One region of the Paucibacter sp. M5-1 genome, then DNA from elsewhere that is predicted to be linked to it. Evidence: riboswitches for the same ligand, from Rfam matches in the RefSeq annotation. Region 1 holds a riboswitch; the other holds the start of a gene.

What was found. A riboswitch is a leader RNA that binds a small molecule or an ion and turns the genes downstream of it on or off. The one in region 1 is predicted to bind glycine.
Region 2: linked by a shared signal. The riboswitch ahead of O5M90_RS12785 (D-amino acid dehydrogenase) and the one ahead of gcvT (glycine cleavage system aminomethyltransferase GcvT) in region 1 are both predicted to bind glycine.

The regions. Positions count from the first base shown of each region.
Region 1 is NZ_JAPZLM020000001.1:636,295-640,698, forward strand. Features, by position in the region: gene O5M90_RS02905 (ATP-binding protein) at 1-3, opposite strand, end outside; gene O5M90_RS02910 (response regulator transcription factor) at 3-662, opposite strand; gene O5M90_RS02915 (MipA/OmpV family protein) at 726-1,580, opposite strand; gene O5M90_RS02920 (hypothetical protein) at 1,637-2,290, opposite strand; glycine riboswitch at 2,484-2,587, shown strand; glycine riboswitch at 2,597-2,705, shown strand; gene gcvT (glycine cleavage system aminomethyltransferase GcvT) at 2,759-3,877, shown strand; gene gcvH (glycine cleavage system protein GcvH) at 3,909-4,286, shown strand.
Region 2 is NZ_JAPZLM020000001.1:2,730,172-2,734,575, reverse strand. Features, by position in the region: gene fusA (elongation factor G) at 1-638, opposite strand, end outside; gene O5M90_RS12785 (D-amino acid dehydrogenase) at 716-2,029, opposite strand; glycine riboswitch at 2,112-2,221, opposite strand; glycine riboswitch at 2,222-2,311, opposite strand; gene O5M90_RS12780 (PQQ-dependent sugar dehydrogenase) at 2,411-3,583, shown strand; gene O5M90_RS12775 (alpha/beta hydrolase) at 3,595-4,395, shown strand; gene O5M90_RS12770 (acyl-CoA dehydrogenase family protein) at 4,392-4,404, opposite strand, start outside.

The sequences.
Region 1 (4,404 bases):
CATCATTGCTTGGGCACCATATAACCGAGGCCGCGCACATTCTGGATCAGGCCGGGCCCGAGCTTCTTGCGCAGGCCGTGGATATAGACCTCGACCGCATTGCTCGTGACCTCGTCCTTCCAGCTGTAGAGCTTCTCCTCCAGCTGCTGGCGCGACAGCACCAGGCCCGGCCGTGCCAGCAGCGGTTCCAGCACGGCCCATTCGCGCGCCGACAGCGTGACCGGCTGGCCGCCGACCGTGGCCTCATGGGTGGCGGGATTCAGGCTGACGCCCAGATGCTCGTAGACCGGCTCGGCGCGGCCGCTGGCGCGGCGCAGCAGCGCGCGGATGCGGGCCAGCAGCTCGTCAAGCTCGAAGGGCTTGAGCACATAGTCGTCGGCGCCGGCGTCCAGCCCTTCGACCCGCTGCGCCAGCGCATCGCGGGCGGTGGCGATCAGCACCGGCTGGCGCTGCTTGCGCGCGCGCAAGGCGCGCAGCACGCTCATGCCGTCGCGCCGCGGCAGGCCCAGATCGAGCAGCAGCAGGTCGTAGTCCTGGGCCTGCAGCGCGGTGTCGGCCTGCTCGCCGTCGCGCACCCAGTCGACCGCATAGCCCTCGGCGCGCAGCAGGTCCAGCAGCTGCTCGCCAATCATCTGATCGTCTTCCACCAGTAATAAACGCATGCCGGTATTGTCCACAGCCCCGCCTGGCCAGACTTAGGCCAGGCTTAAGCCGGGGCGCGGAGGTCAGTACAGATAGGTCAGCATCACCATGCCGGTAGGGGTGCTCTTGCGCTGCACGATCGGGCTCTTGCCGGCATCACCCAGAAGATGATTCACGCCCAGCGAGGTCACGACGCCCCACTTCTTGTCGATCTTGTAGTTCCAGTTGATGCTGGCCTCGACCGAATGGAAGCCGGCCTTGGGCGCATAGGCCTTGAACTTGGTGGCCGCCGCCTGCTCGGGGGTGACACCGAAGAAGGTCTGCATGTACTTCTTGTCACCGGCCGTCGCTCCCAGCTCGATCGAAACATCGCTGCTGTCATTGCCCCAGATGCCGGCGCTCGCGCCCAGCCTGAAGACCGTGCCATGCTGGAGCGCCTTGTCACCGAGCTTGGCGTTCTTCTTGCCCTTGCTCAGCGGCAACTCCACGCCAGCGCTGAGTTCGACGGCATCCATCAGGTTGTAGCTGACCCCCAGATTGAGGGTGGCGGTGGTCTTGATCTCGCCCATGCCCAGCAACTCATTGGCGCCGCCGCCGCCCAGGCCCTTCTTCTTGTCGCGGTCTTCGCGGCCGCCGCGCAGGCCGAGGCCGGCGCTATAGCCGAACGGGCCGCTCTGGCCGCCCCAGCCGATGCCGCGCAGGGTGCTGGCATAGAAACCGTTGCTCATGCTGTAGTCGATCCCCGGCATGACGCCACCTTCGATCTTCTTGGAGCCGGCGTACTTGGCGCCGAAGCCCAGCCCCAGGCCCAGCATCAGGGTGTTGCCCTCGGGCTGCGCCTGATCCTTGGCCTGGGCCTGGGCCGCGCCGATCAGGCTCAGCAGGGCCAGGGTCAGCAGCGAAGCGCGGAAGTTGCAATGACGGGTGTTGGTATTCATGGATGCATCGGGCTTTCAAGTGAGTAAAGCGGAGGGAAAACGATCGACGGCGCAGCTCATTCCATATCGCCGACGATCTCGGCAAAAGGGGTCTTGCCGCTCAGACGGGGGTTGGCCTTCATCAACGCCTTGCTGAGCTTGAGCGTGATGCGGCCGCTGGCGTCCGGCATATAGGTCTTGGGCCCCTCGGGCAGGTGGGCGGTCAGCGCGCACTCGGCCTGGGGCTGGCAACGGAAGTGCAGGCTGTGGACCGTCGGGGCGAACAGACTCATCAAGCCGGCCTGGCTTTTGATGAAGGCATTCATCTGCGTCACCGAACGCATCAGATCGGCGTAATGCAGCTCCCTGCTGTCAGCCACTTGGGCCAGCAGGTCGATGCTGAGTTCAACGCCGGCCTCGGGCTGGTTGGCCATCAGCATGGGATTGAAGCCCGGACGGGCCAGCGCGGCGGGGCGATCAAAGCTGCCATCGGCGCGCAGCGGGATTTCGATCTTTTGGCCCTGGTCTTCATACCAGACCGACAGCGGCTTGCCGGCCTGCTTGGACCAGATGCGGTGGCGCAGGCCGAAGGCGTCGCGCTGGTCGGCGGGCAGCTTGTCCAGCGCGGCCGCCATCGAGAACAGTTCCGCGGCCGGCAGCTTGGCGTTTTCGGCGGCTCTGGCTGGCTGGACCAACGCCAGCAACAGGGCAAGAGTCAGAAAATAGGGCATGTCGGGAGTCCGGCTGTTGGGGTCAGGTGTTGCGGATTCCATGCAGTGTCGGCCCCTACGCTGAAGACTTCCTGGACCCCAGATGAAGGCGGGCTGAATCGGGCTGGCCGGCGGCGCGCCACCCCTGCAGATCTTGCGGGCCGGTGTGTTTTCCCACGGCTGTGGCTCTTGGCACGCCAAACCATGGCTACAATCCCGCCGGTCAGGAGAGAGCTTCCTAGCGGAAGCCGCCGAAGGCGCAGTGGCGATGGTGATCCCAAGCTGCGAACGCTCAGGCAAAAGGACTGACAAAACGCCCAGAACCGGGCGTTCCTCACTGGAGAGAGGCGGGCCCCGAGTCCGTCCACCGAAGGGGCAAGCTGTTGGCGAACCGTCAGCGGTCAATCTCTCAGGTAAGCCGGACAGCGAGGGCATCCCCCCGCGCCCCCGATGGGCGTGGGCTGTTTGAATGCCCTCGGAGTTTTCCAGATGTCCGCCGACGCTCTCCTCAAGACCCCCCTGCACGCCCTGCATCTCGAACTCGGCGCCAAGATGGTGCCCTTCGGCGGCTATGACATGCCGGTGCAGTACCCGTCGGGCGTGATGGCCGAGCACAAGCACACCCGCGCCGCGGCCGGCCTGTTCGATGTCTCGCATATGGGCCAACTGCGCCTGGTCGGCGCCGGCGCCGCCGCCGCGCTCGAAACCCTCGTGCCGGTCGACGTGATCGACCTGGGTGTGTTCAAGCAGCGCTATGCGCTCTTCACCAACGAGCAGGGCGGCATCCTCGACGACCTGATGATCTGCCGCCGCCCCGATGATCTGTTCGTCGTCGTCAATGCGGGCTGCAAGGTGCAGGACATCGCCCATCTGCAAGCCACCATCGGTACCAAGTGCGAGGTCATCCCCATGCCCGAGCAGGCGCTGCTGGCGCTGCAGGGCCCGCAGGCCGTGACCGCGCTCGCGCGCCTGAATCCCGAAGTCGCCAAGCTGACCTTCATGACCGGCGGCTTCTTCGAGCTCGACGGCATCCCGACCTTCCTGACCCGCTCCGGCTACACCGGCGAGGACGGCTTCGAGATCTCGGTGGCCGGCGCGCAGGCCGAGGCCCTGGCGCGCAAGCTGCTGGCCCAGCCCGAGGTCAAGCCCATCGGCCTGGGCGCGCGCGACTCGCTGCGCCTGGAGGCCGGCCTGTGCCTGTATGGTCATGACATCGATACCGGCACCACGCCGGTCGAGGCCTCGCTGACCTGGGCGATCCAGAAGGTGCGCCGTGCCGGCGGTGCGCGCGCCGGCGGCTATCCGGGCGCGGCCGTGATCGACGCGCAGCTGGCCGGCGGCGCCGCACGCAAGCGCGTCGGCCTGGTCGGCAGCGAGCGCATGCCGGTGCGCGAAGGCGCCAAGCTGGTGGATGAGGCCGGCGTCGAGATCGGCGTCGTCACCAGCGGCACCCTGGGCCCGACGGTCAATAAGCCGGTGGCCCTGGCCTATCTGAACAGCAGCCATGCGGCCCAGGGCACCCAGGTCTGGGCCATCGTGCGCGACAAGCGCACACCGATGACCGTCAGCCCCACCCCTTTCACCCCCAACGGTTACTACCGCGGCTGATCAGTCGCACCCCTACTTCACGGAGCACCCCATGAGCACTATCAAGTACACCGCCGACCACGAGTGGGTCCAGATCGAAGCCGACGGCACGGCCACCGTGGGCATCACGGTCCATGCGCAGGACGCGCTGGGCGATGTGGTCTTTGTCGACCTGCCCGCCGTCGGCGCGAGCTTTGCCGAGAAGGATGTGGCCGGTGTGGTCGAGTCGGTCAAGGCCGCGGCCGATGTCTATATGCCTGTGTCGGGTGAGATCACCGAGGTCAACGAAGCGCTGCGCGACGACCCCTCGCTGGCCAATAGCGACCCGCTGAAGGCCGGCTGGTTCTTCAAGGTCAAGCTCAGCAAGCCGGCCGAGCTGGACGCGCTGATGGACAGCACGGCCTATGACGAGCTGGTCAAGGGCCTGTGAGCCCCTCGCCCGGGGTGTACCCCGGGTGATCCCCCGAGGGGATCAAGCCGCCCTTGGGGCGGCCCGGCGGGCGACTTGTTTCGGCCGTGATTGAAAGACGCGGGCACCTGGTGCCCGC
Region 2 (4,404 bases), 2.1 Mb from region 1:
TCCACCAAGGCGCGATGGGCCTCGGCCACCGACGAGAAATCGCTGGCCCCACTGCTGCTGTAGAAGCAATCCTGCACCCGCGTGCCGCCATCGGCCGGCAGGTTCAGCGGCAGGCATTCACGGCCGAAGCTCGCGCGCAGCTGCTCCAGCAGCGCCGGCAGCTGCACGCCGGGCGCGTCGATGCGGTTGATCACGATCAGGCGGCACAGCCCGCGCTGCGCGGCGGTCTCCATCATGCGCGAGGCCATCAGCTCGATGCCGTTGAGCGCATTGATCACGACGATGGCCGTGTCGGCCGCCTCCAGCGCCGGCAGCGACTGGCCGATGAAGTCCGGCGCGCCGGGCGTGTCGATCGCATGGATGCGCAGGCCGCCATGGTTCATGTGCACGACCGAGGCATGCAGCGAATGCTGGGCGCGCTTCTCCAGCGGGTCGAAGTCGCTGACCGTGTTGCCGCGCTCCACCGAGCCGACCGCAGTGATGGCGCCGGCCTGATGCAGCAAGGCCTCGATCAGGCTGGTCTTGCCGGCGCCGGCCGGCCCCACCAGGGCCAGGGCGCGGATCTGGGCGATCTGCGCGGAGAGGCCCGGACTGCCCGGGGCTGCAGTCTCTGGGGCCTTGCTGTGGCTGGCGGGCATGGGCGCACTCCTTCGGTCATTGCACAGGGATGACGGCTGAAGCGGTGCCGGGTCTTGAGCCCCGGCTTGGGCACAGCCTAGGGCAAGCGCGGCTGCGGCACAAGAGGCCTGTTCCCTGGGCGCGCCGCCGCGCGGCTGGCTTCTGTGAAGGCGTAATCCAACTCCGGCACGCGGCCGCCGACGATGTCGGCGATGGCCGCGCCCGAGCCGCAGCTGTGGGTCCAGCCCAGCGTGCCATGGCCGGTGTTGAGGAAGAGGTTGCCGATCTTGCTGCGGCCGATATAGGGCAGATTGGACGGGGTGGCGGGGCGCAGGCCGGTCCAGTACTGTGCGCCCGAGCCGTCGCTCATCTGCGGGAACAGCTCGCGGGTGCGTCGCACGATGGCCTCGCAGCGGGCCAGGTTCAGACTCGTGTCGTAGCCGTTGAGCTCGGCCGTGCCGGCGATGCGCAGCCGGTCGCCCAGGCGCGAGAACACCAGCTTGTACTCGTCATCTGTCAGCGAGACCTGGTAGCTGTGCTCGGGCGCGGTGACCGGCAAGGTGACCGAATAGCCCTTGGCCGGATAGATGTTCAGATCGACACCCAGCTCGCGTGCCAGGCCGCGGCTGAACGAGCCCAGGCACAGCACATGGGCGTCGGCCTGCAGGCGCTGCACCTCGCCGCGCGCATCGGCCACGATGAGCTGCTCGATGCGGTCGCCGCTGCGCTCGAAGCCCAGGATGCGGGTCTCGTAGCGGAACTGCACGCCGGCCGCCGCGCACAGCCGCGCCAGTTCCTGCGTGAACAGGTGCGCGTCGCCCGACTCGTCGCTGGGGGTCATGCTGCCGCCGACGATCTTCGAGCGGCACTGCGCCAGCGCCGGCTCGATGGCCACGCACTCGTCCGGGCTCTTCATGTCCAGCTCGCAGCCCTGCTCGCGCATCAGGCGGGCCGGCTCCTGGGCCGCCTCGTACTCGGCCTCGCTGGTGTAGAAATGCAGGATGCCCTGGGTGCGCTGCGCGTACTCGATGCCGGTGGCGGCGCGCAGCGCCTGCAGCTTGGCGCGGCTGTACAGGCCCAGGCTGACGATGTTGCGGATATTGTGGGCGGTACGGCCCGGTGTGCATTCACGCAGGAACTGCAGGCCCCAGCGCCATTGCGCGGCATCGGCACGCAGGCGGAACAGCAGCGGCGCATCCTCGCGCATCAGCCATTTCAGCACCTTCAGCGGCGCGCCCGGATTGGCCCAGGGCTCGGCGTGCGAGACCGAGATCTGGCCGCCGTTGGCGAAGCTGGTCTCCAGGCCGGCGGCCGGCTGGCGCTCGATGACGGTGACCTCGTGGCCGGCCTGGCGCAGATACCAGGCGGTGGTGATGCCGGTGACGCCGGCGCCGAGAACGATGACTTGCATGCTGAACTCCAGGAGGAGCTGAGCGCCAGACGGACGTGGGTTATGGAGGGAAGAAACCCGGGCATGCGTGCGCCTGACGCGCGCCGCTCCCGCTGTCCCTGATACCTGAGAGATTCAGCGCCCATCACCCGATGCGCGCCTTGCTCCTTCGGTGGCGGTCCCTTGCGGACCGCGCTCTCCAGCATTCGGCTTGTGACGGATCCAGTACGGGGCCTGAGCGAGTATGGGAGCTTGCGCCTTCGGCGGCATGCGCGAGGGCATGCTCTCTCCTGAATCCGGGGCCGAGTGTAGGCGGGGCTCCGAGGGGGCGTCAACCCTGCGCGGGCGCCGCGGCCGTCGCCTGCAGTAAGCTGGCGGGCCATCCCCGTGCGGGAGTTCACGATGCCTCTCGAATCCATGTCCAAACTGAGTCTTGCTGTTGCCAGTGTGTTTCTTGCTGTGGCCTGCGGTGGTGGCGGGGGCGGCGAGGTGGTCGCCGCGCCCACCCCGAGCCCGCCGCCCGCTGCGGCGCCGCAGCTGACGACCCTGCACAGCGGCCTGTCGGCGCCCTGGGGCCTGGCTCTGCTGCCCGATGGCCGCATGCTGGTGACGCAAAAGGCCGGCAGCCTGCTGCTGCTCAGCGCCGATGGCCGCAGCACGCTGGCCACGATCAGCGGCGTGCCGGCGGTCGTCTCCGCCGGCCAGGGCGGTCTGCTCGATGTCGCGCTCGACCCGGACTTCGCGAGCACGCCCTGGGTCTATCTGTCCTATTCCGAGCCCGGCAGCGGCGCCGAAGCGGGCCGCAGCGGCACGGCGGTGGCGCGTGGTCGTCTGGTGGGCAATGCCTTGCAGGATGTCGCGGTGATCTTTCGCCAGGCTCCCAAGGTCACGGGGGGTGGCCATTTCGGCTCGCGTCTGGTGTTCTCCAACGACAAGACCCTGTTCGTCACGCTGGGTGATCGCCAGCTCGGCAGCCCCGCGCAAGACCTGGCACAGACCCTGGGCAAGGTGGTGCGCATCAACCGCGACGGCAGCATCCCGGCCGGCAATCCGGCGCTGGGCGCCGGTGCGCGGCCCGGCATCTGGAGCTATGGCCACCGCAACCCGCAGGGCGCGGCCCTGCACCCGAGCAGCGGCGAGCTCTGGCTCAGCGAGCATGGCCCGCAGGGCGGCGACGAGATCAATATCGCCCGTGCCGGCGCCAACTACGGCTGGCCCATCAAGAGCTATGGCTGCAACTATGGCTCGCCGGTCAGCGAGGGCTGCAGGCTCGGCGGCGGCGTCCATGCGCCGGCCTTTGTCGAGCCGCTGACTTACTGGGTGCCGACCTCGGTGGCGCCGGCCGGCCTGGTTTTCTACACCGGCGCGATGTTCCCCGAGTGGCGCGGCCAGCTGTTCTCCGGCGCGCTGGCCGGCCAGGCCCTGTGGCGCCTGCAGCTCAGCGGCAACACGGTGGCCGCGCGCGAGGCGATGTTCGCCAGCCTGGGCGAGCGTTTCCGCGATGTGCGCCAGGCGCCGGACGGCGCGCTGCTGCTGCTGACCGACAGCGGCAAGCTGATGCGGCTGGCGCGCTGAGGGCTTGATTGATGCCGATGCGCCGGCTGCTGCTCGTCGTCGCGCTGGCGCTGCTGGTCTATGGCCTGCTGCTGGCCTGGCTGTACTGGCGCCAGGAGCGCCTGCTCTTCATGCCCCAGCCGCTGCCGGCCGCGCACCGCTTCGCGCTGGGCGACGATGTCCACGAGCTGCAGATCGCCGTGCCCGGTGCCCGGCTGTCGGCCCTGCATCTGCGCCTGCCGGCGCCCCGGGGGCTGGTGTTCTTTCTGCACGGCAATGCCGGCAATCTGGACAGCTGGTTCGTCAATGCCGACTTCTACCGCCGCGCCGGCTACGACCTCTTCATGCTGGACTATCGCGGCTACGGCAAGAGCACGGGCCAGATCGACAGCGAGGCCCAGCTGCGTGCCGATGTGCGGGCCGCCTGGGACAGCGTGGCGCCGCGCTACCAGGGCCTGCGCCGCGTGATCTATGGCCGTTCGCTGGGCACGGCGCTGGCCGCCGGTCTGGCGGCCGAGGTCAGGCCCGAGCTGACCGTGCTGGTCTCGCCCTATGCCAGCATGGCGGCGCTGATGCGCCTGCACTATCCCTGGGTGCCTGGGTGGCTGCTGCGCTATCCGCTCGATACCGCCGCCGCTGTCGCGCGCCTCGACGGCCCCCTGCTGCTGCTGCATGGCGAGCAGGATGAATTGATCCCGCCGCAGCAGGCCGAGCAATTGCTGGCCCATGCGCCGCAGGCCCGGCTGCAGCGCATTGCCGGTGCCGGCCACAATGATCTGCAGAATTTCGAGCCCTATCTGCAGGCCATGCGCGAGGCGCTGCGCGGCCCCTAGTCCGGGTAG